4 regions of the Streptomyces sp. NPDC015532 genome follow, and region 2 is predicted to be linked to each of the others. Evidence: riboswitches for the same ligand, from Rfam matches in the RefSeq annotation. Region 2 holds a riboswitch; each other region holds the start of a gene.
What was found. Region 2 has a riboswitch for S-adenosylmethionine ahead of ACF07B_RS21730 (ABC transporter substrate-binding protein). Riboswitches for the same ligand answer to the same signal wherever they lie in the genome.
Positions count from the first base shown of each region.

Region 1: linked by a shared signal. The riboswitch ahead of ACF07B_RS39310 (putative leader peptide) and the one ahead of ACF07B_RS21730 (ABC transporter substrate-binding protein) in region 2 are both predicted to bind S-adenosylmethionine.
Region 3: linked by a shared signal. The riboswitch ahead of ACF07B_RS24245 (putative leader peptide) and the one ahead of ACF07B_RS21730 (ABC transporter substrate-binding protein) in region 2 are both predicted to bind S-adenosylmethionine.
Region 4: linked by a shared signal. The riboswitch ahead of ACF07B_RS04380 (aminotransferase class V-fold PLP-dependent enzyme) and the one ahead of ACF07B_RS21730 (ABC transporter substrate-binding protein) in region 2 are both predicted to bind S-adenosylmethionine.

Region 1 covers NZ_JBIBSY010000022.1:27,384-35,171, forward strand. The annotation lists gene ACF07B_RS39275 (CBS domain-containing protein) at 1-132, shown strand, start outside; gene ACF07B_RS39280 (CBS domain-containing protein) at 267-947, shown strand; gene ACF07B_RS39285 (OsmC family protein) at 976-1,428, shown strand; gene ACF07B_RS39290 (SHOCT domain-containing protein) at 1,568-1,846, shown strand; gene ACF07B_RS39295 (Acg family FMN-binding oxidoreductase) at 2,118-3,125, shown strand; gene ACF07B_RS39300 (universal stress protein) at 3,292-3,474, shown strand; gene ACF07B_RS39305 (sulfite oxidase) at 3,461-4,735, opposite strand; SAM riboswitch class IV at 5,151-5,264, shown strand; gene ACF07B_RS39310 (putative leader peptide) at 5,301-5,417, shown strand; gene ACF07B_RS39315 (ABC transporter substrate-binding protein) at 5,653-7,272, shown strand; gene ACF07B_RS39320 (ABC transporter permease) at 7,276-7,788, shown strand, end outside.
Region 2 covers NZ_JBIBSY010000006.1:332,959-340,746, forward strand. The annotation lists gene ACF07B_RS21725 (ABC transporter permease) at 1-942, opposite strand, end outside; gene ACF07B_RS21730 (ABC transporter substrate-binding protein) at 939-2,585, opposite strand; SAM riboswitch class IV at 2,809-2,918, opposite strand; gene ACF07B_RS21735 (TauD/TfdA dioxygenase family protein) at 3,459-4,268, shown strand; gene ACF07B_RS21740 (winged helix-turn-helix domain-containing protein) at 4,757-5,293, shown strand; gene ACF07B_RS21745 (RrF2 family transcriptional regulator) at 5,370-5,828, shown strand; gene ACF07B_RS21750 (putative leader peptide) at 5,967-6,068, shown strand; gene ACF07B_RS21755 (ABC transporter substrate-binding protein) at 6,298-7,404, shown strand; gene ACF07B_RS21760 (TIGR03564 family F420-dependent LLM class oxidoreductase) at 7,584-7,788, shown strand, end outside.
Region 3 covers NZ_JBIBSY010000008.1:150,675-158,462, reverse strand. The annotation lists gene ACF07B_RS24250 (amino acid ABC transporter permease) at 1-904, opposite strand, end outside; SAM riboswitch class IV at 1,389-1,533, shown strand; gene ACF07B_RS24245 (putative leader peptide) at 1,570-1,635, shown strand; gene ACF07B_RS24240 (glutathione S-transferase C-terminal domain-containing protein) at 1,747-2,538, shown strand; gene ACF07B_RS24235 (helix-turn-helix domain-containing protein) at 2,734-3,600, opposite strand; gene ACF07B_RS24230 (cupin domain-containing protein) at 3,801-4,196, shown strand; gene ACF07B_RS24225 (acyltransferase family protein) at 4,619-5,779, shown strand; gene ACF07B_RS24220 (expansin EXLX1 family cellulose-binding protein) at 5,893-6,849, shown strand; gene ACF07B_RS24215 (PP2C family protein-serine/threonine phosphatase) at 6,924-7,788, opposite strand, start outside.
Region 4 covers NZ_JBIBSY010000001.1:1,034,182-1,041,969, forward strand. The annotation lists gene ACF07B_RS04350 (hypothetical protein) at 1-136, opposite strand, end outside; gene ACF07B_RS04355 (heme-copper oxidase subunit III) at 339-959, shown strand; gene ACF07B_RS04360 (c-type cytochrome) at 1,024-1,833, shown strand; gene ACF07B_RS04365 (Rieske 2Fe-2S domain-containing protein) at 1,830-2,906, shown strand; gene ACF07B_RS04370 (cytochrome bc complex cytochrome b subunit) at 2,903-4,543, shown strand; gene trpD (anthranilate phosphoribosyltransferase) at 4,726-5,790, shown strand; SAM riboswitch class IV at 5,876-5,992, shown strand; gene ACF07B_RS04380 (aminotransferase class V-fold PLP-dependent enzyme) at 6,179-7,540, shown strand; gene ACF07B_RS04385 (Lrp/AsnC family transcriptional regulator) at 7,580-7,788, opposite strand, start outside.

The sequences.
Region 1 (7,788 bases), on a different contig from region 2:
CCGGTCGTCGTGCGCCTGTGTCAGAGCGTGGACGGAGTGGTCGATGTCTCCGCGGAGCTGCACCACCATCTGGACGACACCTCCGAGGCTCCGGGCCCCGAGGCGTCGCGCCGTGCCGGACTGGCCACGTGAGCGATCCCGGAGCCGAACGCCATGGAGCCGGGCGGCTCACGCGCGATCGTCCCGCCCGGTCGTCCGCGACCCCACGTGCGCCTGCCGGGTCGGCACGGCCCGGACAGGACGAGAACGAATCGAGGTGTTGGGACATGACCGGCACTCCGCACATCGTGAGCGATGTGATGACCCAGACGGTCGTGGCCGTCGGACGGGACGCGCCGTTCAAGGAGATCGTGCGGACCATGGAGCAGTGGAAGGTCAGCGCCATGCCCGTGCTGGAGGGCGAGGGGCGCGTGGTCGGCGTCGTGTCCGAGGCCGACCTGCTGCCGAAGGAGGAGTTCCGCGACGAAGAACCGGGCCTCTCCCAGCAGCGGGAGCGCCTCTCGGATGCCGCCAAGGCCGGTGCGACGAGGGCGGCGGAACTCATGAGCACCCCGGCCGTCACGGTCCACGCGGACGCCACGCTCGCGCAGGCGGCCCGGATCATGGCCGTCCGGCACATCAAGCGGTTGCCCGTGGTCGACGACATCGGCATGCTCCAGGGCATCGTCAGCCGCGCCGATCTGCTCAAAGTGTTCCTGCGCCCGGATGAGGACATAGAGGAGGAGGTCCGCCGCACTGTGGTGTCCTACCTCTTCCCCGGCTTCAGCCATGCCATCCACGTGAGCGTGCGCGAAGGCGTCGTCATCCTGCGCGGACACATACGCGACACCTCACTCATCTCCGTCGCGGTGCGCCTCGTACGCGCCATCGAGGGCGTCGTGGACGTCGAACCGCGGCTCACCAGCGAGCCGAAGACCGCCGAAGGACCCCAGACGCACGGTTCCTGAGCCTCAGGACGTCGCCGAGGAGGCTGCCATGACGAGCACAGCACAGGACACATCGGCCGCGCGAGAGCCACGGCCCACCGTCGAACACCGGCTCGACGTCACCCATGTCGACGGTGACGCGTACGAGGTCGACATCCGGGGACACCGGCTGCTGGTCGACCAGCCCGTGGACGCGGGCGGGACGGACATCGCGCCGACCCCCGTCGAACTGTTCGCCGCGTCCCTGGCCACCTGCGTCGCCTTCTACGCGGGCCGCTACCTGCAGCGCCACGGACTGCCCCGCGACGGGCTGCGGGTCCGTTCGGAGTTCACCATGGCTGCGGATCTGCCTGCTCGCGTCGAGTCCCTGCGTCTGGTCGTCGTGCCGCCGCCGGAACTGCCGGCCCAACGCCAGGCCGCCCTGCTCGCCGTCGCCTCGCACTGCACCGTCCACAACACCCTTCACGACCCTCCGTCGGTTCACATCGAGATGGAGCGCTGAGCCGTGGGGCCGGCCGTCCCCCTGGACGCGGGCTCTCGGCTCACGGCAGGTGGGTGGGGACAGCTGGGTGGCGAGGGGCGACACCGACGATGACGCACCGGCTCCGCGGGGGTCCGGTGGCACGAGGAAGCAGGTGACCGTGATGTTCTGGTACGGGCATGATCCGAGTGGGTGGGGCTGGTTCACCATGTCGGTCGGCATGCTTCTCTTCTGGGCCTTGCTGATCGTCTTCGCCGTCGTGCTGTTCCGGGCCGTGTCCCGGTCGTCCGACGGTGGAACGAAGACGGGGACACGCCCCGGCCTGACGCCGGAGCAGATCCTCGCGGAACGCTTCGCCCGCGGGGAGATCGACGAGGAGGAGTACCGCAGCCGTCTGGCCGTCCTGCGTCCGGGCGGCACGGGGTACGGCAAACCCTGACCACGAGCGCGGCACCAGCGCGCCTCCTGTGGCAGGGGATACGGCCTCCGGTTGGTTGTTCTCCGGGGGTCCTCGTGCGCGGGGACGTCGGTCCCCCCAGCGCGGGTGGCCCCCGGGGGCAGAGGATGCCGCGGGGCTCCCCCAAGTGCACCGCTGGGCCCGGACCGAGGGCCGAGTGGCCTCTCCCCACGGCCTCCCGACGGGACCATGCTGGGCGGGACCAGCGGACAGCCCGGCGGGCCTTCCGACGCCGGACACGGGAGGAGACACCATGTCCATCACGGCTCTCGACGTCCCGACCCTGGAACGGCTGGTCGCGGCGTCCGTCACCGCTCCCTCCATCCACAACACCCAGCCCTGGCGGTTCCGGCTCGACCCGGACACGGTCACACTGGAAATTCGAGCCGTCGTGCGACGCGGCCTGCGGCACGCCGACCCGTCCGGACGCGCCCTGCACGTCTCCGTCGGCTGCGCCCTGTTCAACCTGCGCGTCGCGGTCGCCCACCACGGCTGGGAACCCGTGTCCAGGCTTCTCCCCCGCCCCGGCGAACCGGACCTGCTGGCCACCCTCCAGCTCTCCGGAACCACTCGGCTCTCCGCGACGCCGCGGCTGTACGAGGCTCTATGGCTGCGGCACAGCAGCCGTTTCCCGTTCACCGGCCGGCCGGTTCCGGTCTCCGTCCTGACGGAACTCACCGAAGCCGCCCACGCGGAAGGCTCCAAGCTGGAATTCCCCGGCACCGCGGAGACCGACAGGCTGCTGGGGCTGACCCGGGAAGGGGAGCGCCGCAACACCGCGGACGCCGACCGGTCCGCCGAGAGCCGCCGCTGGGTTCACCCGCCCAACGACGAGTCCCTCGGAATGCCACCGGCGGTGGCCGGCCCGCAGGACTTCCGGGACAGGATCCCGATGCGCGATTTCACCGCCCGCCCGCACCCCTCGGAACTCCTCGCCCGCACCTTCGAGAAGCGGCCGTTCATCGCCGTACTGTCCACGCTCCACGACCGCCGGACGGACTGGCTGCGCGCCGGCGAAGCACTCGAACGCGTCCTGCTTCTGGCCACCGCCCACGGCGTACGGGCATCGCTCCTGCACCAGGCGCTGGAGTGGCCGGACCTGCGCGAACAGCTCGTCGAGGGCCGGCGGGAATCCGCTCAGATGGTGCTCCGCCTCGGCTACGGCCCGCAGGGACCGTCCTCACCACGTCGCACGGCACGCCAAGTCCTGACGCAGGACGTGCGCCCCGACGCCGTGTCAGGAGTGCTCGTCGTGGGCTGAAGCCACACCTCATGGCGAGTCGAGCCGGACGAGACGGCTGTGGGCCGACCGGGTCCGTCCCCGACCGGGTCGGCCCTGACCGCGGAGAAATCCGTCAGTGACCCTGGAGATGTGGGGCCCGGTGCCCCGCGGCGCCGAGCCAGCTTCGATCCGGGAGGTGTCGGCGGTGCTCAGACCCGTCGTCGTAGGACTGGACGGTTCACCGGAGTGTCTCGGCGCCGCCGACCGGGCGGCCAGGGAGGCGTTGCGCCGCGGCGTGCCGCTGCGACTGGTGCACGCGTCGGAGGCGATGGCGGCGGAGACGCGTGCGTGTGCGTTCCGGTCCAAGTCGTCCGTCACACCACGCTGACCGGATGCCGTACCACCGCGCCGAACAGGTACCCCTGAGTGTTCGGCACGGCGATGTCCGGCTGGGTGCGGTCGGCCGTGTCCGTGGCGCGCGCCAGCAGGTGGGTGGCGCCGGGGGTGTCGGGCCGCCAGCCGAGGGACCATCGGGTCCAGGTGCCGGTCCGGGGCCGGTCGTGCAGCCGGGCGGGCCGCCAGTTGGCCCCGCCGTCGGTGGAGACGTCGACCTTGTCGACGGCTCCCGCCCCCGACCACGAGCGTCCGTGCAGGACGTGCCGGTCGCCGGCCGTGAACGTGGCCCCGCTCGCCAGCTCGAAGGCGCTCTTCGTGGCCTGCCGGGTGAGCGGAGCGCTGCCGCCCTCGGGGTGGGCGGGGCCGAACAGCCGGTAGAAGGTGGTGTTCCAGGGTGAGTAGAGCGGCTGTGCGGACACCTCGATGTCGCCGACCCACTTGATCGACGCGATCCCCACCCAGGAGGGCACCACGACCCGCACCGGATAGCCGTGGTCGTACGGGAGCGGCTCGCCATTCATCTCGTACGCGAGCAGTACGTCGTCCAGGGCCTTGGCCAGCGGCAGCGGGCGGCGGACCCGGCCCAGGCTCTCGCCACCGCTGACGTACTCGGCGTCGAGCCCGCGCGGCTGCACGTCCACGGCGCGCGGGGAAAGTCCTGCCCTGCGCAGCACGTCGCCGAGCCGCACCCCGCGCCAGCGGGCGACGCCGATCGCTCCCAGGGTCCAGGCGGTACCGGTGACCGTCTCCCCCTGTTGCGTCGTGTAGAAGGAGCGGCCGTTCCCGGCGCATTCGACGAACGCGGTCCGGGTGACGGCCGGCAGTGCGCGCAGATCGTCGTAGCCGAACTCCACGGGACGGTCCTCGCCGCGGTCGCCGCGCAACCCGCTCCCCCACAGCCGCAGCCGCCAGTCGTCGGCGTTCAGGACGGGTGTGGCGGTGTGGTTCCGCACGAAGAACAGGTCGTTGGGGGTGTGGTGGCCGGTTCCGCGCAGCGCCTCCCAGCGGGTCTCGGCGTTGGTGCCGCGCTCGATGAACCACTCGGGGGGCAGCGGTTTGACGATCGGTCGGTCGGCGGCGTGGGCGGGCCGCGGAGTGCCGAGTGCGCTTCCGGCGGCGGCCGCGGTGAGCAGGGTGAGCAGCCGACGGCGGGTGACCCCCTCCGCTCTGGCCTCACCGGCGAGCCACTGGCGCAGTCTGCGGCGGTCGTACTCGGTTTCGTAGCGTCGGCCGGCGGGCGTGGGCGAAGGCATGGCGGGTCCTCGTCATGACGGGGCGAGAGGAACGAGAGGGCTCGGCGGCAAGTCGGCGCGGGCATAGGCGAGATCGACCGGAATGTGCTCGACCGGCTTGTCCGGAGCGGAAGTTCGCGGAAGCGCGGGGTCAGCCGGTCGTCCGACACAACGCGGCGGCGACACGGACGAGGTCCACGGCGCGGCGGCGGGTCAGAGGTTCCGACTTCGGCATGGCGGGATGAAAGCACACGGGGCGGAAGGCGTCAACGGAGCCTTCGTGCCGGTGAACCCGGCTTCCAGACAGGTCGGTTGACGGGGCGGCCGCGACGCCCCGGCCCCGTATCCCCGGCATGGGGGCGGCCGGCCCGTGCTCACCGGCGGAGTCCGGTGCCGCCATTGACGTACGTCAGAACCGCTCCGTACGATCACCAACGGCATCGAGTGTCAGCGTCAAGCCCTGGCTTGCTGACCGGCAACCCTCCCGCGCGGTGGGGTGCTCCAGGTGAAAGCCCGGCGGGATCAGCGACGATCCGCGCAAGCGCGTGGCCCCATGACCGGGGCCGGAGATGGGAGGAGGACCGCTGTGCGACACGGTGATGACCCTCGTGCCTCCTTCTCCGTCGCCATGGTGTTCTCCCGGCTGGCGCGCCGACGCCACATCGATCTGAAGCGCTCGACCAGCTGCTTCTGTCAGGCCTGACGGCCCCTTCCGCAGCGGAGCGCTGACGGGCTTGCCCACCGACGGTCCACGTCCGTGACCAGTCGTCGGGGCAGGTGTCCCCGCCCGGCTCCCGCTTCTTCCTGATCCTTCTGATCCGCCTTCCGCCCGGCCCCTGCCCGCAGGGCATTCCCCGTCACGGCATCGCGCCGACCGGGCCCGCACGCCTGTGCGTGGTCGTGCCCCGTGCCGGGCGACACAAAGAGGAGCACCCTCCGTGAGAGCACGTCCGGATTTCAGATCTCCCCGTCGGGCGGCGTTCGCCGCCCTTCTCACCACCAGTGTGCTGCTGACGGCCTGCGGGTCGGGGGCCGACGGCTCCGGCGCCGGGGGCGGCAAGCCGCGGGCCGGCGGAACCCTGACCTTCGCCGTGGGTTCGGACGCCGGCTGCGTGGACCCCCAGCAGGTCGGCAGCAACGACACGATCTACTCGGTGCGCCAGGTCGTGGACTCCCTGACGGACCAGGATCCCAGGACCGGCAAGATCGTGCCGTGGCTGGCGAAGAGCTGGGACATCAGCACCGACGCGACCGCGTTCACCTTCCACCTGCGCTCGGGTGTCACCTTCAGCGACGGGTCCCCGCTGACCGCCCAGGTCGTCAAGGACAACTTCGACGCGGTTCCGCGTCTCGGTGTCCTGGGCACCCTGGCCGAGGGCTACCTCAGCGGCGTCAAGAGCACCTCGGTGGTCGACCCGCTCACCGTCAAGGTCACCTTCCAGCAGCCCAACGCCCAGTTCCTGCAGGCGACTTCGACCCACTCCCTGGGGATCGAGTCCTCGGCGAGCGTGAAACGGTCACCGCAGCAGAAGTGCAGTGACGGGGTGGTCGGATCCGGGCCCTTCGTGCTGAAGCAGTACGTGCAGAACCAGTCCTTCACCCTGGCCAAGCGCCACGGCTACGCCTGGGGCTCCTCACGGTGGGACAAGAAGGGCGAGGCGTACCTGGACAAGCTCGTGTTCAAGGTCGTGCCGGAAGCGGGCGTACGGGCCGGCAGTCTCCGGTCCGGCCAGGTGGACGCGATCGGCAGCGTGGGCCGGGCCGACGAGGCGGCGCTCAAGGGCGGTCAGGTCACCCTCCAGCGGCGGGCCAACCCCGGCATCGCCTTCGGACTCGGCTTCAACAACGCGCGGCCCCTCCTGAAGGACGCCAGGGTCCGCCGGGCGATCCTGTCGGCCATCGACCGGAAGCAGATCGCCGACACCGTCTTCCCCACAGGCACCCGGCCGGCGACCAGCGTCCTCGCCCACACCACACCCGACTACACCAGCCTCGCCCCGGATCTGGCCTTCGACGCGGCCAAGGCGAAGTCCCTGCTGGACCAGGCAGGTTGGAAGGCGGCCGGCGACGGCACGCGCACCAAGGGCGGCAGGAAGCTGAGCCTGACGATCGACTGGGTTCCCAACGCCGCCACCAATCAGCCCGCGTTGGAGCTGATACAGCAGCAACTTAAGGCTGTCGGGGTTCAGGTGACGCTCAAGCAGCTTCAGCTCACCCAGCTGACGCCGACACAGCAGTCGGGCGCGTTCGACGCGACGTGGGGCAACATCACCCGCGCCGATCCCGACATCCTGCGCAGCTCCTTCTCCACGAAGCTGGCCAACTTCTACCGCGTTCCGGCGAGCGGCCTGGACACGACACTGTCGGCGCAGGCCGCGACCACCGACCCGGCGGGGCGCAGCAAACTGGTGGCGCAGGCACAGCGGTCGATCGTGCGCGACGCCTACAACGTGCCGGTGGTGGAGCTCCAGACGCAGCTGGGCCTGTCCACGAAGGTGCACAGCCTGGCCTTCGACGCCTCCAGCCGGATCCAGTTGCACGACACCTGGATCGGCTGATCCGTGCGCGGCTACGTGGTCAAGCGGCTCGCGCAGGCGGTCGGGGTGCTGTGGGCGGCGTACACCGTGTCGTTCCTGGTGCTGGACTACCTGCCGGGCGACCCGGTCACGGCGATGGCCGGTGCCGGAATGGACTCGGGGCAGGTCGATCCCCGGCAGATCGCCGCCCTGCGGCACGAGTACGGTTTCGACAAGCCGGTGCTCACGCAGTACGCGGAGTATCTCGGCCGGGCGGTGCGCGGGGACTTCGGTGACTCGGTCGCCACCGGCCGCCCGGTCGCCTCGACGGTGGCCGACGCGTTGCCTCAGACCCTCCAACTGACGGCTTCGGCACTGCTGTTCGCGGTGGTCCTCGGCGGCGGTCTGGCAGTGGCGGCCACGTACACCACCCGGCGCTGGCTGCGGCAGCTTCTGCTGTCGCTGCCGCCGCTGGGGGTTTCCGTCCCGACGTTCTGGGTGGGACTCCTGCTCGTGGAGGCGTTCTCCTTCCGGCTGCGCTGGTTCCCCGCGTTCGGC
Region 2 (7,788 bases):
CGTCAGGTAGTGGGCGAGCTCGAAACCGAGGCCCTTCCACTCGAAGGTGGTCTCCGTCAGGACCGCCCCTCCGAGCAGGCCGGCCACCTGGAGTCCGAGGACGGTGACGACGGCGATGAGCGCGGGCCGGGTGGCATGGCGGGTGATCAGCCGGAACGGGGTCACGCCGCGGGAGCGGGCGGCCTCGACGTAGTCGGTGTTCAGGGTGCCGATCAGGTTGGTGCGGACGAGACGCAGCAGCACGCCCGCGACCAGCAGGCCCAACGCGAGGCCGGGCAGCACCGCGTGTTGTACGACGTCGGCGATGGCCGCGGAGTCACCGCTGCGAAGGGCGTCGAGGAGATAGAAGCCGGTCGTGCTGGTCTGATCCTGCAAGAAGAGCTGGACCTCGGTGCTCGCCCGGCCCGACGCGGGCAGCCAGCCGAGCCACACGGCGAAGACGAGCTTGAGCAGCAGGCCGAGGAAGAAGACCGGTGTGGCGTAGGTGAGGATCGCGAAGACCCGCAGTCCCGCGTCGGCGGCGCGGTCCCGGTAGGAGGCGGCGAGCATGCCGAGCGGCACGCCCACGAGCAGGGCCACACCGAGGGCGTAGCCGGCGAGTTCGGCGGTGGCAGCGCCGTAGGTGGTCAGCAGGTGACTCACCGGCTGGTTGTCGGTGGCGGTGCGACCCAGGTCCCCGGTCGCCAACGACCGCAGGAAGTCCAGGTATTGGATGAGCAGCGGCCGGTCGTAGCCCGTCTGGTGGAGCTTCTCCCGCAGTTGCTCCGGGGTGAGCCGGTCGGCGAACGCGGCACTGACGGGATCACCTGTCGCCCGCATGAGAAAGAAGACGACGCTGACCAGGATCAGCACCGTGGGAACGATGAGGAGGAAGCGGGCCACGAGGTAGCGGACGAGACCGGACCCGGCGGCGCCGGGGGTCTCCCGCGTCAGGACGCTCACCTTTTCGCGAGCCCCGCCCAGCGGAACGTGTACGTGGCGTCCAACTCGGACGGCACACCGCTGACATCGGTGCGGGTGACGATGGCGGTGGAGCCCTGGAGCAGCGGGATCAAGGGGACGGACGCGGCGGCCTTGTCCTGTGCCTGCTTCAGCTGCTCGGTCCGCTGGGCCGGGTCCGTCTCGGTCTCCTCCTTTTTGATCAGGGCACGCACGGCGGGGTCCGCATAGCCGTTGGCGATCCAGCTGTTGGCCGAGAAGAAGGGCGAGAGGTAGTTGTCGGCGTCGAGGTAGTCGGCGTACCAGCCGAGCTGGTACAGCGGATACTGGTGGGCGATGCGGTCCTTGCCGTACTGGGTCCACTCGGTGGACTGCAGGTTCACCTTGAACAGCCCGGTGGCCTCCAGCTGCGTCTTGATCAGCGCGTACTCGTCCGCCGAGGACGAGCCGTAGTGGTCGGTGTTGTACTGCAGGTTGAGGGTGACGGGCGTGGTCACGTCGGCCGTCTTCAGCCGGGCGGCAGCCGCGGACTTGTCGGGACCGCCCTTCTTGTCGCCGTAGAGTGACCTGAAGGACGGAGTGGCACCGGTGAAGCCGTCCGGAACGGGGGTGTAGAGCGGCTGGTAGGTGTTCTTGTACACCTGCTGGGCGAGCTGGGCCCGGTCCACCGAGTCCGCGACCGCCTGACGGACCGCGAGGGCCTTCCGCTTGTCGGCGTTCTTGGTCTTGGTGCCATAGGGCTGGGTCGCGAAGTCGAAGACGATGTAGCGGATGCCGTTGCCCGAGCCGGTGTGGACCTTGACGTCCTTCTTGGTGGCCAGGTCGTCCAGGTCGGCGGTGGTCAGCGTCCGGTAGACGGCGTCGATGGTCCCCTGCTGGACGTCGAGCTTGAGGTTGCCGGCGTTCGTGTAGTACTTGAGCTGGATCTTCCGGACCTTCGGAGTCCCCTGCCGACCCCTGTAGCCGCGGTTGGCCGTGAAGGAGACCAGTGAGTTCTTGTCGTAGCTGGTGACACCGTACGGGCCGCTCCAGGGCTTGGCGGCCACGACAGCCCCGTCGTCGAGGATCTTGTCCGCCGGAAACACCTGTTCGTCCACGATGTAGCCCGCCGCGGTGGACAGCACCTGCGGGAAGAGGGTGTCGTCGGCCGACTTGAGGGTGAAGACGACGGTCGTGGGTGTCGGCGCGGCAACCGAGGCGAGGTTGTACAGGAGCGAGGAGGGGCCGTTCTCGTCGGCGATCTTGACTGTCCTGTCGAAGCTGAACTTGACGTCGGAGGAGGTCAGGTCGTGTCCGTTGCCGAACGTCAGGTTCTTCTTGAGGGTGACCGTGTACTCCTTCGGCCCGGTCGGCTCGATCTTGGAGGCCAGGTCCGGCAGGACGTCCGGGGAGCCGGTCTCGGTACTGAGCAGGGTCGCGTAGACCTCGCTCTCGATCGTGCCGGATCCCGCGTCCCACGCGCCCGCCGGGTCGAGGCTGGTCACCTGGTCCGTGGTACCGACGGTGATCGTCTTCCCGCCGGAGACCGCGCTGTCGCCGTTCTTCGAACTGGTGCAGGCGGTGAGGGCCAGCAAGAGGGCCGTGCCGAGGGAGAGAGCGCCGAGGCCACCGGGGCGGACCGGTCTCGTGCCGAGGTGCCGCGTCATAAGGAATGCCTGCTTCCGCAAGAGGGGTGCGAGGAATGCCCCATCGGCGACCGAGCGTCGCGGGGCGGGCCTCCTCGGACGAGGACGTGATGGAGGCTGTGGAGACACCCGCGAAGGCGCGGGCGAGAAGAGTCAGCTACAACAGAGCCGGCTGGGGACGGGCAGCGGATCGACATGGCGACGGGAGCGGAGCGTCGGAGAGCTCGTCACACCGTCCTCCTGGTGATCGCACTTGCAGAATGGGGTCATCCGCCGAGCCGTCACCTGGGGCACCCCACTGCGTCGAGGGTTGCCGTCCGGCCAGCCAGGGCTTGCACACCGGAACTCGTGGCTCGCGGTCACCGTAGATCGCCAATTCTCCAGGCGTCAAGAGCCCTCAGGAGCGGTCTCCCGGACGCTCTCCGAGCCGGAACGCGGTGAGAGTCGGGGGTACGGAGGACGCGCGCTCCGGTGACACCGTCGGCCCCAACATGCTTGCAGGCAGGCCGTGTTCGTGCGATCGGCGGCTCGCACGGCCTCTGACGAGGGCGGGTCTCCCGTGCCGCTCCTCGATGGAACCAGGGCCGCGGGCGGACAGGGCGCGCTCGGCCCACCCGATTGCGTGGAAGCGCCCTGAAGGACACCGCGACAGGGGCCGTCCAAGTTCACGCGGTTGCAATGGTGCAGCCTGGTGTCGGGCCGTCGGTCCTGCGTACCGTGGAAACACGACCGATTCGGTCCTCTTCCGCAGGCTGCCCGTGGATCTGGTGCGCGTGAACGCGTCCTGGTGCCGGCCCGCCTGACGTCCGTCCGCTCCGCGTGCCGTCGGCCCCTGTCCCCCGCCTTCCGCCGCGCACGGCGCGTTGTCCCGCACGACAACATGAGGAGTTCGGCATGACCACTGTCGCACGTCCGGAAATCCTGCGGGTCGGTCCCCGCTTCGGCGCCGAGGTGAGCGGCGTCGATCTCACACGGCCCGTCGACGACACCATCGCCGACGACCTGCGCCGCGCGTTCGCGGAGCACAAGGTGCTGGTGTTCCGCGGACAGAACCTGACACCTGATCAGCATGTCGAGGCCGTACGGCTCTTCGCCTCGCCGTTCGACCACCCCACCGCCGCCAAGGACCCCGCCAACCCCCTGGTCTACCCGTACAACGTGCGGCAGACCGGCAAGGCCAGCAGCTGGCACATCGGCGGGCTGTGGCGTGGCCCGGTGTTCGCGATCGAGTCACTCGTCTACGAAGAGGTGCCCGAAATCGGCGGACACACCCTGTGGGCCGATCTTCAGGCGGCGTACGACGACCTGTCGGAGCCGTTCAAGGTGCTGCTGGAATCCGTGAGCGCCGTGTACGACGGCAACGCGGAGAACTACGCGCAGGGCAGCAGGAGGACGGCGGTCGGAGAGACCGTCGAGCACCCGGTCGTCCTGGAACACCCTCTCACCGGACGCAAGGGCCTGTTCATCAGTTCCTCCGCCCTCGGCCTCACCGGGGTCACGCCGCAGGAGGGCAGGGCCCTGCTCGACCACCTCCTCCGGCACGCGTCCTCGCCCGACTACACCATCCGATTCGGCTGGCGGCCCGGCGACTTCGTGCTCTGGGACAACCAGGCGACCTGGCACTACGCCGTCGACGACTACGGCGACGGCGCGCGCGTGTACCGCAAGGTCATCGGAGTGGAGCCGCTTCGCGCCGCCTCCTGACCCCGCCGGCCACGGCCGCCGTCATCCCCGCGAGGAGGCGGCGGCCGACCGCGTCGGACCATTCCGCATAACCGACGTGAGTCGTTCGGGCCGGACGCGCGTGGGCCCTCGGACACCACGGCAAGGTGACGCCGGCCCGGTGCATTCGTCCACGGAGTTGCCCCTCCCCCTATTTCCTATCGATTTACTAGGAAACCATTGACGGCCGCCCAGCGGGTGCGCAGGATGGTGCACATGTCCCCTACGCAGCAACGACTCGTTCGTCGTCGGCATGTCGACTTTGGTCACGTCGTCAGCGCCGCTTGCTGTCACGCGTAGGCACGCAGTCGTCTGCTGTCACGCGCAGGCACGCAGCCGTCCGCTGTCACGCGCAGGACGGACAGCTCACGCGTCGTACGTGCCGCGCCGCCCTCCTTCCCCACCCGGCGATCAGGCGGACCCGCACCACCACGCCCGGACGCCCGACACACTTCCGAAGGACGACCGCCATGACCACGGCACCCCCGGCCCAGGCCACCCCACAGGATTCACCGCTGTCCGACGTGCGCCGCCTCCGCCTGGTGGGCGACACCGCTCAGGGCCGCCCCGAGGCGGACGGTTCCAAGCCCCTCGTCGGCTATCTCATCCTCGTCCCCGAGGGCACCGACCCCGCTCAGCTCTTCGCCGAGGGTGTGACGCGACCGGAGATCCGACGCCTCTCCTCCACGGACTCACCTCCCGCGCGGGAGACGGGAGCCGGCGCCGTCCACATCGATCCGACACGGCACGCCGCAAAACTCGACGGACGCGAACTCGACCTCACCTACATGGAGTTCGCACTGCTGGCCCATCTCGTCCGGCAACCCCACCGGGTGCATTCGCGGGAGCGGTTAATAGCCGGCGTCTGGGGCTACGACCACGTCGGCGACGGCCGCACCGTGGACGTCCACATCGCGCGGCTGCGCCGCAAGCTGGGCAGGGCCCACCGGCACCGGATCGTCACCGTAGGAGGCGTGGGCTACAAATACGTGCCCGACCCGCGGTAACCCTTCCCACCGCGGCACGAGGGGTGCCGGCCGGGGCAGAGGGAACCGGAGCCGAACAGTGCGGGATACTACGCACATGCGGATCTCAGCCAGGGCGGACTACGCGGTACGTGCCGCACTGCAGCTCGCCGCGTCACCGGACGACGTGCCTCTGAAAGCCGAGGCCATCGCCGATTCACAGGACATCCCGCACAAGTTCCTCGAGAGCATCCTGAACGACATGCGCCGGGGCGGTCTCGTCGTCAGCCGGCGCGGCGGCAACGGCGGTTACCGGCTGGCCAGGGCCGCCGAGTCCATCAGCATCGCCGACGTCATACGCGCGGTGGACGGACCACTGGTCTCGGTACGGGGAGTACGCCCCCCGGAGCTCTCCTACACCGGCCCCGCCGAATCGCTGCTCCCCCTGTGGATCGCGCTGCGCTCCAACGTGCGCGAAATCCTTGAGGGTGTGTCACTCGCCGACGTCGCGTCCGCCCGACTGCCCGCCGACGTATCGGCGTTGACCGACGCTCCGGGTGCCTGGACAAACCCCTGACACGCCGGGCCGTCGCACGACTGGTCCCACAAGATGAGACGAAGTCGTCCATCATTCGAACACCCCCTTGGGGTGAGGGCCGCCTTCTGCCACGATCCCTATCAGCCAGGTAGGAATACCGGGGATCGGGGGGTGGCCATGGGAACGCTCGACTGCACGACGCGGACGCTGCCGCTTCTGACCTCACGTCGCCACATCGACCTCGGCCGCACGTCCAGTGCCATCTGTCGGCCCCTCTGACGCCGCGGAACCTGCACCCTTCCGAGCCGCGACCACGTCCCCGCCCGCCTCACTGTCGTCCGGCGGAGAGGACACCCGTCCCCCGGCCGCAACCTCGGCATGCCTTGTCCCGGCTTTCGGCGGCACGCGTGTCCCCGAGAACCGGGACAGGGCATGCCGGTGCGCGCCGACCCGTTGTCGCCGCGCGGTATCACACCTCACTCGACCCGACTTCCGAGAGGACACCTCAGTGTCTGCCGCAAGACCGCTCACCGCCCTGCGCACCATCGCCGTCCTGACCGCAGTCCCCCTCCTGCTCACCGCCTGCGGTTACGGTTCCGACTCCACCGACGACGGCAAGCAGACCGCGGTCGCGGCGGGCGCCAAGAAGCTCTCCGCCGACGAGGTGAAGATCGGCTACTTCCCCAACCTCACGCACGCCACGGCTCTGGTGGGCGTCCAGGAAGGCCTGTTCCAGAAGGAACTCGGCGGCACCACGATCAAGGCCTCGACCTTCAACGCCGGCCCCTCCGAGATCGAGGCGCTCAACGCCGGATCCATCGACATCGGCTGGATCGGCCCCTCCCCGGCCATCAACGGCTACACCAAGTCCAAGGGCAAGAGCCTGCGTATCATCAGCGGTTCGGCCTCCGGCGGCGTGAAGCTCGTGGTCAACCCGAAGAAGATCACGTCCCTGAAGGACGTCAAGGGCAAGAAGATCGCGACGCCGCAGTTCGGCAACACGCAGGACGTCGCGTTCCTCAACTGGGCCGCGGAGCAGGGCTGGAAGGTCGACGCGCAGAGCGGCAAGGGGGATGTGTCGGTCGTCCGCACCGACAACAAGATCACCCCGGACGCCTACAAGTCCGGCTCCATCGACGGCGCCTGGGTGCCGGAGCCGACCGCGTCCAAGCTGGTCGCCGAGGGCGGCAAGGTGCTGCTCGACGAGCGGGACCTGTGGCCCGACAAGAAGTTCGTGATCACGAACATCATCGTGTCGCAGAAGTTCCTCAAGGAGCACCCCGACGTCGTCGAGGCCGTTCTGCGCGGCTCGGTGAAGACCAACGAGTGGATCAACGGCAACCCGGACAAGGCCAAGGCGGCCGCCAACGCGGCGCTGGAGAAGCTGTCGGGCAAGGCCCTGCCCGCCGAGGTCATCGACCCCGCGTGGAAGTCCATCGCCTTCCTCGACGACCCGCTGGCCTCCACTCTCGACACCGAGGCGGACCACGCGGTCAAGGCCGGTCTGCTGGAAGAGCCCGACCTGAAGGGCATCTACGACCTCGCACCGCTCGACAAGGTCCTCACGGCCGAGGGCAAGGACAAGGTCGACGACGCCGGTCTCGGCGCCGAGTAGCGACAACCGGTCCCGATGACCTCCGAGGAGGTGACAGCCATGGCCACCACAACGGCCACGGCCGTCACCTCCTGGAGGCCTCGGGCTGACCGCCAGGTCCGTCCCCGTACACATGACTGACAAGAAGCTGTCACACGGGAACCGGAATGCGGGATCGGACACGGGCGGTTCTGACTGGCATGACCGTAGGAGTAGCACTCAACGCATCCGACGTGGAGAACCAGGTCGACGCCACTGTGAGTCTGGCTCACGAAGCAGCGGCGGCCGGCCTGCGCTCGGCCTGGTTCGGACAGACCTTCGGCGCCGACTCACCGCAGCTCGCGGCGATCGTCGGGCGGGAAGAGCCACGGCTCCACGTGGGCACCTCCGCCATCCCCGTCTTCG
Region 3 (7,788 bases), on a different contig from region 2:
AGTAGTACCGCTCGACGTAGAACTGGATGACGGACACGACGCTGGTGAGGATCAGATACCAGGCGGTGGCCACGAGGAGCAGCGGCACAATGTCGCCCGGGTAGGTGCTGCCCATGCTCTGCACGGAGCCGAACAGGTCCAGCAGGGACACGTAGAAGACCAGCGAGGTGCCCTTGATCAGGCCGATCAGCTGGTTCACGTAGTTGGGGGTGATGGAGCGCAGCGCCTGCGGGAAGACGATCTTCCCGAACTGGTACCGCTTCGGCAGTCCCAGGGCGGAGGCCGCCTCGTGCTGGCCCTGGTCGACGGAGAGGAGCCCGCCGCGCACCACTTCGGAGGCGTACGCCGCTTCGTTCAGGCTCAGTCCGACGACGGCGACGGCCATGTCGGTGGCCAGGCGGGACTCGTCGAAGGTGAAGAACGCCGGCCCGAACGGAACGCCCACGCTCAACGTCTGGTACAGGGCACTGAAGTTGTAGAGGAACAGCAGGACCACGATCAGCGGCACCGACCGGAACAGCCAGGTGTAGACCCAGCTGACCGCGCGCAGCACCGGGCTCCGGGAGAGCCTGGCCAGAGCCAGCACGATGCCGCCGAGCAGGCCCAACACGGCGCTGTAGGCAGCCACTTCGAGGGTGATGAGCAGGCCGTCGAGGATGGTCGGACGGAAGAACCAGTACTGGAACCGATCCCACTGGTAGAAGGGGTTGGTCACCAGGCCGTGGGCGATCTGGGCGACCAGCACGAGCACGACGGCCGTGATGATCCAGCGGCCGGGACGCCGGAGCGGAAGGACCCGCTGGGCCGCCAGTGGCTTGGGCCCGGCGGGGAAGTCGGTACGGGGGATCGCCTCGGCGGGCGTCGCTGCTCCGAAGGACACAGCGCTGCCGGGAGGTTGACTCATGGAGAGCTCCAGCGGATTCGGACACCCCGGACCACGGAGCGGCAGCGCCACGCCGAGCCGGACGGCTCAGGGCGCGGCGAGGCGCGGGCACACGTGGAACGGGGGCTGGACGGGAAAGGACACATCGCGACAGCGGTGGTCGTCGAGGAGGAGAGCCGTCAGCCCGCGGTCGTCAAGGACCCGAAGGGGCCGTCAGCCTCGGCTGAGGGAGCGACACATGCCCGTACAGAGGGCGCTGTTGACACGCAGCAGGTCCACGGAGCGGTCGGCGCACAGCACATCACGGCCGAGGCGCCGCCATGCGGCCGTCCCGTCAGCTGTGTGCATCGCCGTCACCATTTCTTCTCCGGCCGAAAAGGCATCCTGTGGTGGGCCGCAGGTTAGGCCCGCGCCGAAAACAATGTCAATGCGGGTGACCACCAGGTGAGACCGCGCGTGCGGCCTCCTTGACGGCACAACAGAGCGCACCGAGACTGGCATGGACGGTCACGATTGTCAGCGCCCACGGTGCGGGTCCGCCCGCCCCAGTGGTCATCGGCCCCGGCCCGCTGACAGGCAACCCTTCCACCGCGACGGGGTGCCCCGGGTGACGACCGGGTCCCGCCGGTGCGGTGGGGCAAGTGCGGTCTCGCGTCTCGCGAGCCCCGAAGTCGGGACCGGTGGGAATGCCAAGGAACGGCTTGACGAGGCGCCTGCACATCGATCTGTTGCGTGTCTCCAGCGCTTACTGATTCGCGGCCGGTCCGTGCGATCCGGACCGGTGCGACCAGCGCAGTCAATCCGCATCCGGCCGCCGGTGCCCACAAAGCGGCGGTGGCTTCCTTCTTCCCCCAGGGAGAGTCATGCCCGAGACAGCTTCGCGCACGTCCAGCACTGCCAACGCACGCCCCTGTGAGCAGATTTCGTTCCCCTCGGCCCTTCGCCTCCAGCCGGCGGTGGCATCGTCCGCCCTCCCGCACCGCGTCGACAGCCGCATCGGTGTCGGTCTCGCCGGCGGCTTCTACCCGGCTCCGCACCGCTACGAGCTGTATCTGTCGCGGAGTTGTCCGTTCTCGCTGCGTATCGCCATCACCCTCGGCCTGCTCGGCCTGCGGGACTCGGTCGCCACGACGCTCCTGGCCGACCCCGCGCGGACACCCGACGCCTTCGCGTCGCTGCGCCGCGCCTACGAGGCCACCGAGTACCACTTCGACGGACCGCTCACCGCTCCCGCCCTGTGCGACCGGTGGAGCGGACGCATCGTCAGCAACCACCCGCCCGCCATCCTCCGCGATCTGGCCGGACTGTTCTCCGGTCACACCACGACGAGCCCGTCCGCGCTCCGCCCTCCGTCCCTCGCCGCCGACATCGAAGCGCTCCGCGATCTGCTGGACCGCGATGTCACCGCGTCCGCCCCGGCCTCGGAGCTCGCGGCGGCCCTGGACCTGCTGGACTGCCAACTCGCTTCGAAGCCCTACGTGTTGGGTGACACGCTCACGGCGGCGGACGTGGACGTGTGGACGGCTCTCACCGGGCTGGGCCCCTCCGGCGCCCTCGGCTCGCATCCCCGGCTCCTGGACTACGTACGCCGTCTCGGCGATCACCCCGCCTTCCGGCACGGCAGTGATGTGGTGCGCCCGACGGCGGACGTCTGACACTCCCGCCGAAGCGGGCGTGCCGGGCCGGCGGACGGTTCCGCGGGACGCTGAACGCCGGGCCGGAGACACCGGCCCGGCGGCCGCACGGATCACCAGGCGGAGAACCGGCGCGCATCCACGCCCGCCTGCGGCGGGCGGTTCTGCCTGATCGCCCGGCCGAAGGACCCTGCGGGCCGTGGCCCGCTTCGGGGTTCAGCCGCCGGCCCGCTCCACCGGAATCCACACCTCCGCGTCCGCGTGCGTACCGTCCTCGGACACCCGGGTGCGCGAGAGCGACGGGCCCGGCCGGCTCCGGTACGGGTTCGAGGGGAACCACTGCGTGTACACATCCCGCCAGAGGTGCTGGACCGCCGTCGGGAACGCGCCCGAGGACTCGAACACCGCCCACGTCCCCGGCCCGACGTCGAGGCTCTCCGAAGCCCCGGGCACCTCCGCGTCGCTCACCACCCCCTGGAAGTAGCCGATTTCGGTGCCCTCCGCATCGTCCGCGGAGTGGTTGCTGACGGCGGCCAGGACACCGCCGGGCTCCCCGTCCGCGTACTCCTGCCAGCGCCCCAGCGTCTCCTTGCCGATTCCTTTGACGAACTCCACGATGGCCGGGTTCATCCCCTCGTAGACCAGCGGGACCCGTGTCCCCCTGCCCACGAGCCGGAACCCGCCCTTCTCCACCACGCGGTACCGCATGCTGCCGCTCCCTTCGACGATCAGCCGGAAGGACATCCGTGGCTGGGAGTGCAGCGCCGCGCCCGTCCGCCGCGCCTCGCCGGGTCCGACCCCGTGCACGGCGCGAAAGGCACGCGCGAACGCCTCGCCCGAGCTGTACCCGTACCGCACCGCGACCTCCAGCAGCGTCCGCTCCCCGGCGAGCACTTCGGCCCCGGCGAGCGTGAGCCGCCGGCGGCGGATGTACTCGGAGAGCGGGATGCCCGCCAGCGCGGAGAACATCCGCCGGAAGTGGTACTCCGACGTCATGGCGATACGGGCCAGCCCGGCCACGTCGATGGGCTCACCGAGGTGTTCCTCGATGTGGTCCATGGCCTGATTCAGCCGCTCCAGCACTCCTGGCCGTCCTTCCCTCACTGATCTCCACGCTAGGGCGGTCCCACTGTGCCGGACCCGACATTCCGTGCCCGGTGCGGTCGGGTCCGCTCGCCGCCCGTATGTCCCGCCCGACGCGAGGCGCACCCGCGCAAGACGACGCCGCCATGGGCGATTCCCAGCACTCGCGCCGGCCGTGCGAAACGGCTCAGGATGAGCCCATGAGCAGCGAACCCATTCCCCTCGGCAAGGCTCTGGCCTCCTTCGACGCCCTGTGGAGCCCCCGCATCGTCACGCGCGTCAACGACTACGACGTCCGCGTCGCCAAGGTCGCGGGCGAACATGTCTGGCACGTCCACGACGACACCGACGAGTTCTTCCTGGTACTCGACGGCGAGCTGCACATCTCGTTGCGCGAGCCCGACGGGGAGCGCACGGTCCTGCTCCCGCAAGGGGCGGTCTTCACCGTTCCCCGGGGCACGGAGCACAAGCCGTTCGCTCCCTCCGGCGCCGCGATCCTCATGTTCGAGCCCGCCGGGACACCGACCGTGGGCGATCGCCACGACGAGATCCCGGACCACGTGGACTCGACGACCGGACACGCACTCGGCACCTGAGCCGACGGGCGGCGGGCCCGCGCTCCTTCCACGGGCGCCGGCCCGTCGCCGGGCCGGTCCCGTTCACCGACTGCCCGGTGTCCGGCACCCCGGGCGGCCGGCCGGCGCGTAGGCGATCCCGGCGAAAGCCGTCTCCTGAGGGCGTGTCCCGTACCGCTCCGCGGCGTGTCCGCACTTCGATGGGGAGTCCAGGGCCTCGCGAGCCGAGCGCCGGCGAGCCGCGGACCGGGCCGCACGGCCCGCCGTGCCCTTCCCGGCCGGGCCTGCGCACCCGTCACCCACAGGACCCGGTCCAGGCAGGCACGTTCATGGCACCCGCACCTCCCGTTCCCCAGCGTCTTTCACCGCGGCCCTCCCCGGCGTCGGGCCCACCCGCGTCCGGCGGCTCGGGCGCTCCCCCACGCCTGGGCTGGCTGGACGCCCTGCGCGGGATCTCCGCGCTCCTCGTGGCGGTCGACCATTCCTCGTACGCCTTCATGGCCGAGTTCCGGGAGCAGGTGACGCCCCAGCTGAACATCGGGCGGTACGGGGTGATGGTGTTCTTCCTGGTGAGCGGCTACGTCATCCCCGCCTCGCTCGAACGCCGGGGCTGCGTGAGGACCTTCTGGATCGGGCGGGCCTTTCGCGTCTACCCGCTGTGGGCCGCCGTGGTGGGCTCGGTCCTCGCGCTGGATCTCCTGGGCGTCGCGCATCCGGGCGCTCGCTTCGACGGGCGCGATCCCCTCACGGTCGCGGTCGCGCATGTCACCCTCCTCCAGGAACTGCTGGGGACGCCGAGTGTCGTCCTCGTCCTGTGGACGCTGTCGTACGAGCTGGCGTTCTACCTGCTGGTCGTCGCCCTGTTCACGGTCCGGCTGCACCGGCGTTCGGCGACGGTCGCGGTGGTTCTGGGAGCGCTGGCCGCCGTGAGCGCGACGGTGGCGTTCGTGCCGCCCGCGTCGGCGCTCTCCCGCGCGGTCGGTACCGGCCCGCTCGTCGCGCTCGCCGCGGCGGCGCTGGTGTTCGCCGTCCGCTGCGGGAGTTCCACGACGTCGGCGCTGCGGGTGCCGGGGGCCGTGACCGGTGGCGTGCTCGCGCTGGTCCTGGTCCCCTTCAACGGCACCGTTCCGCTCTGGGAAGGCCTGGTGATCCTGGCCGTGATGTTCCTCGGCACCGCCGTCCGGCGGGCGGAGAGCGGGGAGAGCACCTGGCCGTGCGCGGCCCGCACCGCCGCCGTCGTGCTGGTCTGCGCCGTGGGCAGCGCGTACGAGCACGGCGAGACGGCCCCCTTCGCACGGCGCGGCTGGATCGCCGCCTTCCTGCTGGCCGCGCTCACCTTCGGCGTGGCCCTCGCGCTGCGCCGCCGGAGATTTCCGCGCGCGCTGACCTGGCTGGGGACGGTCAGCTACTCGGTGTACCTGGTGCATCCGGTCCTGCTGGCGGTGAGCGACAGCGTGATCGGCCGGTACCGGCGCGACAGTCCCCTGCTGGAGGCGGCGTTCTTCGCCGTGCTGCTGCCGTTGGCCGCGCTGACCCGTCGTCTCGTCGAGGTGCCGGGTCTGGCCCGGGGCCGGAGACGGATCCGCCGTCCGCGTGCGACGTGACGCCGTGAGCGCGTGGTCCGCACGAGACATCCCCGGGGAAGGGGCGGCAACCTTTTCGCCTCCGGCGGCGACTGACGGACACATCACCGGCTCGATCCTCCGAACGGATGCGCATGAAGGAAACGAGGCAGGCCGCGCGACGGCACGGTCGTCGGCGGACGCTGTGGGCCCTCACCCCGGTCGCGCTGGTCACGGTCGGTGCTCTCATCTGTCTGGCCGTGGCGTTCCGGCCCGGCCACCGGGCCGATACGGCGGACACGGCGGCCTCGGCCGCCGCCGGTCCCCGCGGGTCCGCGGCTCCCGTCCGGGAGTCCGCGCCCGGATCGGCGTCCCCCACGGTGACCCGGTCGCCCGGCTCGGCCGACTCCCCGACCGCGACGGCCCGCCCCTCCACCGCGTCGGCGCGGCCGTCCGCCCCGGACGCCTCCGGGACCACGGCGACGACGGCCTCGCTCGCGGGACGGATCCGCCCGGGAGTCGGCTACCGCGGAGTGGCGACCACGTACGACGCCGGGACCGGCGACGGCGCCTGCTCCTACGGTCCGAGCGACGATCTGATGACGGCGGCGATGAACCACACGGACTACGAGACGTCCAAGGCGTGCGGGGCCTACGTACTCGTGCGCGCGGCCGGCGGCGCGACCGTCACGGTCCGGATCACCAACGAATGCCCGGCGGGCTGCGCTCCCGGGCAGCTCGACCTCAGCGCCCAGGCGTTCGCCCGGCTCGCGAACCCGGCGGCCGGCCGGATCCCGATCACATGGAAGCTGCTGAGCCCCGGCGGTTCCGGCACGCTCTCGCTCCGCTACAAGACCGGGTCCAGCCGCTATTGGTGCGCGCTCCAGGTGATCGGCCACCGCAATCCGGTGGCCCGGCTGGAACTGCGCGTCGGCGGTGGATGGCGACGGCTGCCTCGCACCGACTACAACTACTTCCTCGCCGAGGACGGCGGCGGGTGCGGGGGCACGATCAGGATCACCGACATCTACGGTGAACGCCTGACCGTCGACGGCGTCGCGCTGCGCCCCGGCACCGCGCGGACGACCGGGCTCCAGTTCGCCCGGCACTGAGCGGTGCGGGGAGTGCGCCCCCCTCGCACGCCGGAGCGCATTCGAGGTGAAGGCGCCGCCCTCGCCGGGACGGCCTACTTCGCGCTCCTGGCGCAGCCCACACCCGCCGCGGGCGGCCGGGGCGGGTACGGGACGGTGACGGAGCCGCCGCCCGCGGCGACCGCGGGTGCCGGCTCGGCGGAGGCCGGCATGCGGAGCAGCAGCAGGGCCGCGTCGTCGTGCAGCCGGCCGCCCACATGGGCCTGGAGCTCGGCGTCGAGCGCGGCGAGCGTGGAGGCCGGCTCGTCGGACACGTGCCGTGCCAGCCCTTCCGCGAGGGCGTAGAACTCGCGGCCGTGGTCGCGGGCCTCGGTGACCCCGTCGGTGTACAGCAGGAGCTGGTCGCCGTCGGCGAGGGGCAGCACCTGGAGGCTCGGGGTCTCCCCCGTCAGGGCGCGCAGCCCGAGCGGCGGGGCGGGGTTGACGGGGTCGACCGAGGCGACGCTCCCGGACGCGCGGACGTGCAGCGGGGGCGCGTGTCCGCAGTTGACGACCTCCAGCCGGCCCGGTTCCGGGTACCCGGCGACCACGGCGGTCACGAAGTCGTCGTAGCCCAGGTTGCGCGCCAGACTCCGCTCGATCCGGGTGACGACGGTGAGGAGATCGGGTTCGTCGTAGGCCGCCTCACGGAAGACGCCGAGGACGAGCGCGGCCGTGCCCACGGCCGGCAGTCCCTTGCCCCGGACATCGCCGATGATCATGCGGACCCCGTACGGCGTCGGCACCAGCGCGTAGAGGTCCCCGCCGATCCGGGCCTCCGCCGCGGCGGCGCTGTAGCGGACGGCCACCTGGAACGGTCCGACGCTCGACGGTATGGGTGCGAGCACAGCGTGCTGGGCGGCCTCCGCGACGGAGCGGACGGCCGCGAGGACCCGCTCCCGGCGCCAGCGCAGCGCGCTG
Region 4 (7,788 bases), on a different contig from region 2:
CGGCGGCCGGCGTCGCGCACTCGATGAACTCGACGAGGGGAACGTCCGGGGCGGGCCTGCGCCCGGTGGCGAGCCGCACCTGCGCGCGGGTGTTGGAGTCGTCGCTGTAGACCAGCACCGTGGCGGTCGGCTGCATTCTTCCTCCGAGACGTCAGCGTCGTACGGACATCGTGCGATCGGGCTGATCGTCCCCGGCCCGATGCGCGGATGCTACTCCCTTGAACACCTCGTCAGCACCGGTTCGGACACGGCTTCGATGGTCCATCCGGGCTGGACACACCCGGTCAACACCCCGAACGGCACCCCCCGGCGTGAGGGCGGGATAAGCGACCGACATAATGTCGGTCGTGGCGACAGCAACGACAGTAGAAACCGGGCACGCGCACCCGTCGGTCAATCGGCCGAACCTCACCAGCGTCGGAACCATCATCTGGCTGAGTTCCGAGCTGATGTTCTTCGCGGCCCTCTTCGCGATGTACTTCACCCTGCGATCGGTGACCGGGCCGGATCACTGGAAGGAAATGGCGTCCAGCCTGAACCTTCCGTTCTCGGCGACGAACACCACGATCCTGGTGCTCTCCTCCCTGACCTGCCAGCTCGGCGTCTTCGCCGCCGAGCGCGGGGACGTGAAGAAGCTCCGGATGTGGTTCATCGTCACCTTCATCATGGGTGCGATCTTCATCGGCGGTCAGGTCTTCGAGTACACCGAACTGGTCAAGAAGGACGGGCTCTCGCTCTCCTCCGACCCGTACGGCTCGGTGTTCTACCTGACCACCGGCTTCCATGGACTGCATGTGACGGGCGGACTCATCGCCTTCCTGCTGGTCCTCGGTCGCACCTACGCGGCTCGGAGGTTCACTCACGAGCAGGCGACCGCCGCCATCGTCGTGTCCTACTACTGGCACTTCGTCGATGTCGTCTGGATCGGCCTTTTCGCCACGATCTACCTGATCAAGTAATCGGGCCCACCGCCCGAAACATCCAGAAGCACCGACGCAGAAGATCCTGACACCGGGGTAATCCGTGAAAAAGCTCTCCGCACGACGACGCCATCCGCTGGCGGCGGTCGTCGTCCTACTCCTCGCGCTGGCGGCCACCGGGGGGCTGTACGCCGCGTTCGCACCCGCGGGCAAGGCGCAGGCCGACGAAACCGCCCAGTCCCTCGGGATCACCGAGGGCCAGAAGCTGTACTCCGTGGGCTGCGCAAGCTGCCACGGCGCCGGCGGTCAGGGCAGCTCCGACGGGCCGAGCCTGGTGGGTGTGGGCGCCGCGGCGGTCGACTTCCAGGTCGGCACCGGCCGTATGCCGGCCCAGCAGCCGGGCGCTCAGATCCCGCGCAAGAAGGTCATCTACACGCAGGCCGAGATCGACCAGCTCGCGGCGTACATCGCCTCGCTCGGCGCCGGTCCGGCGATCCCGACCAAGAACCAGGTCAGCCCCGAGGGCGCGGACATCGCCAAGGGCGGTGAACTCTTCCGTACCAACTGCGCCCAGTGCCACAACTTCACCGGCAAGGGCGGCGCGCTGACGCACGGCAAGTTCGCGCCGAGCCTGGAGGGTGTCGACCCGAAGCACATCTACGAGGCCATGCAGACGGGCCCGCAGAACATGCCGTCCTTCCCCGACACCACGCTGACGGAGAAGAACAAGCAGGACATCATCGCGTACCTCGACGCGGTCAACGGTGACGACACCGAGAGCCCGGGCGGTCTTGAACTGGGCGGCCTCGGGCCGGTCAGCGAGGGCCTGTTCGGCTGGGTCTTCGGTCTCGGAACCCTGGTCGCCGTCGCCGTCTGGGTCGCCGCTCGGACCGCAAAGGCCAAGAAGTCATGAGTAGCCAAGACATTCCAGAAGAGAACGTGCCCGCTGAGCGGGCCTCCGACGACCACGCCGGTCACGGTCACGGTCCGGTAGCCGTCGCGGACGAGCAGAACCCGTTCGCGGACCCGGGGCTGCCGCCCCACGAGCACCGCATCCAGGACATCGACGAGCGGGCCGCCAAGCGGTCCGAGCGTCTGGTCGCCATGCTGTTCGTGCTGTCGATGGTGGCCACCGTCGGCTTCATCGCCTCCTACGTGGCGATCCCGAACGACAAGTCGGTCTACGTGTTCCCGATCGGGCACATCAGCGCGCTGAACTTCGCGCTGGGCATGTCGCTCGGCGTGGCGCTGTTCGCGATCGGCGCGGGCGCGGTCCACTGGGCCCGCACCCTGATGTCCGACGTGGAGATCGCCGACGAGCGTCACCCGATCGAGGCGGAGCCCGCGGTCAAGGCCAAGGTCCTGGCCGACTTCAAGGAAGGCGCCAAGGAGTCCGCGCTCGGCCGTCGCAAGCTGATCCGCAACACGATGTTCGGCGCGCTGGCCCTGTTCCCGCTCTCCGGCGTCATGCTGCTGCGCGACCTCGGCCCGCTGCCCGGCACGAAGCTGCGCCACACGCTGTGGTCCAAGGGCAAGCTCCTCGTCAACATGAACACGAACGAGCCGCTGCGTCCTTCGGACCTGGCCGTCGGTTCGCTCACCTTCGCCAAGCCCGAGGGCCTGGAGGAGCACGACGAGGACTTCCAGAAGGAGATCGCCAAGGCGGCCTTGATGATCATCCGGCTCCAGCCGGAGGACATCAAGGACAAGCAGGAACTCGAGTGGTCCTACCAGGGCATCGTGGCGTACTCGAAGATCTGCACCCACGTCGGCTGCCCGATCTCCCTGTACGAGCAGCAGACGCACCACGCGCTGTGCCCGTGCCACCAGTCCACCTTCGACCTCTCCGACGGTGCCCGGGTCATCTTCGGCCCGGCGGGTCACGCCCTGCCGCAGCTGCAGATCGGCGTGAACGCTGAGGGCTACCTCGAGGCGCTCAGCGACTTCCAGGAGCCCGTCGGTCCTGCATTCTGGGAGCGCGGATGAGCACTACCACCACCTCCGACTCGCGCTCCTCGCGCGAGAAGGCACCCGCCGGTGAGCGGGTCGCCGACTGGGCCGACGGCCGCCTCGGGATCTACTCCCTGGCCAAGTCCAACATGCGCAAGATCTTCCCCGACCACTGGTCGTTCATGCTGGGTGAGATCTGCCTCTACAGCTTCATCATCATCATCCTCACGGGTGTGTACCTGACCCTGTTCTTCCACCCGTCGATGAACGAGGTGGAGTACCACGGCAGCTACGTCCCGCTGCAGGGCCAGCTGATGTCCGAGGCGTTCAACTCGACCATGCACATCTCCTTCGATGTGCGCGGTGGCCTGCTGATCCGTCAGATCCACCACTGGGCCGCGCTGATCTTCCTCGCCGGCATGTTCGTGCACATGATGCGCGTGTTCTTCACGGGTGCGTTCCGCAAGCCCCGTGAGGTCAACTGGGTCTTCGGATTCCTGCTGTTCGTCCTCGGCATGTTCACCGGATTCACCGGTTACTCGCTCCCGGACGACCTGCTCTCCGGAACCGGTGTCCGCTTCATGGAGGGCGCGGTCCTGTCCGTGCCGATCGTGGGCACGTACCTGTCGTTCTTCCTGTTCGGCGGCGAGTTCCCGGGCGGCGACTTCGTGGCCCGCTTCTACTCGGTGCACGTGCTGCTGCTGCCGGGCATCATGCTCGGCCTCGTGGTGGGCCACCTGATCCTGGTCTTCTACCACAAGCACACGCAGTTCGCGGGCCCCGGCAAGACGAACAACAACGTCGTCGGCATGCCGCTGCTGCCGGTCTACATGGCCAAGGCCGGAGGCTTCTTCTTCCTGGTCTTCGGTGTCATCGCGGCCATCGCGGCGATCGCCTCGATCAACCCGATCTGGGCCATGGGTCCGTACCGTCCGGACCAGGTGTCCACCGGCGCCCAGCCCGACTGGTACATGGGCTTCTCCGAAGGCCTGATCCGTGTCATGCCGGGCTGGGAGATCAACCTCTGGGGTCACACGCTCGTCCTGGGCGTGTTCATCCCGCTGGTGATCTTCCCGCTGGTCCTGGTCGCGATCGCGGTCTACCCGTTCATCGAGTCCTGGGTCACCGGCGACAAGCGCGAGCACCACATCCTGGACCGCCCGCGCAACGTCCCGACCCGGACCGCGTTCGGTGCCGCCTGGATCAGCTGGTACTTCGTCCTGCTCGTCGGCGGCGGCAACGACATCTGGGCCACGCACTTCCACCTGGCGATCAACTCGATCACCTGGTTCGTGCGTATCGCGTTCTTCGTCGTGCCGGTGCTCACCTTCATGGCCACCAAGCGGATCTGCCTCGGCCTCCAGCGCCGGGACCGGGACAAGGTGCTGCACGGCCGCGAGTCGGGCATCATCAAGCGCCTGCCGCACGGTGAGTTCATCGAGGTCCACGAGCCGCTCAGCCAGGACGCGCTGCACACGCTCACGGCGCACGAGCAGTACAAGCCGGCCGAGATCGGCCCGACGGTCGACGAGAACGGTGTCGAGCGCAAGGTCTCGGGCGCGCAGAAGCTGCGCGCCAAGATGAGCGAGGGCTTCTACGGGGAGGAAGGCCAGATCCCCAAGCCCACCGTCGAGGAGTACAAGGAGATCACGAGCGGCCACGGCCACCACTGATCCCCGGCTGTTCGCCACGGCAGGAGCCCCGTCCATGACACGGACGGGGCTCTTTGCCGTCCCCCGGGCTGGATAGGGTGGACTCACCCGGTGCCGCGGGCGATCCACCCCGCGTCACCCACGACCGCCTCACCCCACGCCGTGTCACCCACGACCGCGTGACCTACGAACCAGGAGCGACCATGAGCGCTGTGAACCCCGCTGGAGGCGACACCGCGGCGGGCCGTTCCTGGCCCGCGGTACTGAACGGCCTGCTCGAAGGCCGCGACCAGAGCGCGGACGACACGGCCTGGGCGATGGACCGCATCATGCGCGGCGAGGCGACCGACGCGCAGATCGCCGGGTTCGTGGTGGCCCTGCGGGCCAAGGGCGAGACCGTCCAGGAGATCGCCGGACTCGTCCGGGCGATGTACGAGCACGCCAATGTGATCGAGGTGCCCGGACACACCGTCGACATCGTCGGAACGGGCGGCGACGGCGCGAAGACCGTCAACATCTCCACGATGTCCTCGATCGTGGTGGCCGGCGCCGGCGCCAAGGTCGTCAAGCACGGCAACCGGGCCGCGTCCTCCGCGTCCGGTTCCTCCGACGTCCTGGAGAAGCTCGGCGTCAATCTCCACCTGCCGGTGAAGAGGGTGGCCGAGGTGGCGGAGGAGGCCGGGATCACCTTCTGCTTCGCGGTCAAGTTCCACCCGGCGCTGCGTCATGTGGCGGCGGCCCGCGGCCAGTTGGGCATCCGGACAACGTTCAACGTGCTCGGGCCGCTGACCAACCCGGCGCGGGTGAAGGCCCAGGCGGTCGGCGTCGCCGATCTCCGGATGGCGCCCATCGTGGCGGGCGTGTTCGCCGAGCGCGGCAACTCCTCGCTCGTCTTCCGCGGTGACGACGGCCTCGACGAACTGACCACCACGGCGGGTTCCCACGTCTGGGTGGTCCGCGACGGCAAGGTCACCGAGGAACGCTTCGACCCCCGCGACGTCGGGCTCGACATCGTCCCGGTGGAGGCTCTGCGCGGCGCCGACGCCTCGTACAACGCGGAGGTCGCCCGGCGCGTCCTGGACGGCGAGCGGGGGCCCGTACGGGACGCGGTCCTGCTGAACTCGGCGGCGGCCCTGGTGGCCCTGTCGCCGACCGGCGCGCCGCTCGCGGACCAGCTCCGCGACGGCATGGCGAAGGCGGCCGAGTCGATCGACTCCGGCGCCGCGAAGCGCACCCTGGAGCGCTGGGTGGCCGCCAGCAACGCCTGACCGGCGTGAGACCCCGCGCGGGACGTGGTCCAGAATCCGGACGACGTCTTGCGCGGGGAAGATCCTCTGGCAAGATGCTGTATCAGGTCATGAGTGACAGCCATCAGGCCCCGGCCGGCTGTCCGGCAACCCTCCGTCCGTGGCGGGGTGCCCCGGGTGAAGACCAGGTCGTAGGCAGCGAGGCCTACGGCAAGCGCGGACCCCTCCCGCCCATCGGGCGGACGCAACCAGGGGTCCTGGTCGTTCGAGGGAGCCTTCTGTGAGCAAGCGAATGCGCTAGGGCGTAGAGCCCCGCCTCCACACCCCTTTCACCTTCTCCTGCGCCGAGCCCTGCCTCCGGGCGGCCGGCTCGCGCGGTGATCCCGCCTGCCTCTCACAGGAGCTCGCCATGTCTGTCTCCACCGCTGCCGCCGACCAGACCGTTTGTGCCCCCCTGGCCGTTCTGGGCCGGGATGTCACCGTCCCGCTCGTCACCGGCGGCGAGGTGACCTACGCGGCCCTCGACTACGCCGCCAGCGCGCCCGCCCTCCAGCGGGTGTGGGACGACGTGGCCGCGTACGCGCCCTACTACGGCAGCGTCCACCGGGGTGCCGGCTACCTCTCGCAGCTCTCCACCGACCTCTTCGAGAACGCCCGCAGGACCGTCGAGGAGTTCCTCGGCTGCCGCGCCGGTGACCAGGTGGTCTTCACCCGCTCCACCACCGACTCGCTCAACCTGCTCGCCGCCGCGCTCCCGGCCGACTGCCAGGTCTTCGTCTTCGAGACCGAGCACCACGCCTCGCTGCTGCCCTGGCGCGACGCCCGGGTGACCTACCTGAACGCCCCGCGGACCCCGGACGAGGCCGTCGCCACCCTGGAGCACGCCCTCGCCGCCCGCGACCCTTACGGACCGGCCCTGGTCTGCGTCACCGGCGCCTCGAACGTCACCGGGGAGCTGTGGCCGGTGCGGGAACTGGCCGCCGCCGCGCACGCCCACGGCGCGCGCATCGTCCTCGACGCCGCGCAGCTCGCCCCGCACCACCCGGTGTCGGTCCAGGACCTCGACGTCGACTGGGTCGCGTTCTCCGGGCACAAGCTGTACGCGCCGTTCGGCTCCGGTGTCCTCGCGGGCCGCTCCGACTGGCTGCGCGAGGCCGACCCGTACCTCGCGGGCGGCGGGGCCAGCCGCAAGGTCACCCGGCGCGTGGACGGCGGCGTGGACGTGGAGTGGCACGACAGCGCCGCCCGGCACGAGGCCGGCTCGCCGAACGTCATCGGGGCCTACGCGATCGCCTCGGCCTGCAAGGCGCTCACCGAGGAGGGCTTCGACAGCCTTCTCGCCCGGGAGCGGCACCTGATCCGTACCGTCCGCGAGGGCCTCGCCGAGGTCCCCGAGGTCCGGGTCCTCTCCCTCTTCGGCGACGACGCCCCGCGGGTCGGCGTCATCTCCTTCGTCGTCGAGGGCTGGAACAGCTCGCACTTCGCCGCCGCGCTCTCCGCCGAGTACGGCATCGGTGTCCGCGACGGCCTCTTCTGCGCCCACCCGCTCGTCCGCACGCTGCTCGGCAGCGACCCTCAGACCCAGGGGGAGTGCGGCGCCCCCGAGGCGGCGCCGGGCGAGAAGTCCCTCAACGCCATCCGCGTCAGCTTCGGCGCCGGTACCCCCGACGAGCACGTCGAGCGTTTCGTGCGCGCGGTGCGCGAGCTCGTCAGGGACGGCGCGCGCTGGCAGTACCGCACCGAGGACGGCCGCTGCGTCCCGGCGGTCTGACGCCCGCGGCCCGTCCGCCCGGAGGCGGTGGCGCGTCGGTCAGGAGTCGAGACCGATCGCGAACGCCGCCTCCAGGTCGTGCTGGGAGTACGTACGGAACGCCACGTGCGTGTCCGTCGCCTCGACGCCCGGGATCTTGCTGATCTTGCCGGGGATGACGTCCGCCAGGTCGTCGTGGGCCTGGACCCGGACCATGGCGATCAGGTCGTAGGTACCCGTGACGGAGAAGACCTCGCTGACGCTCTCCA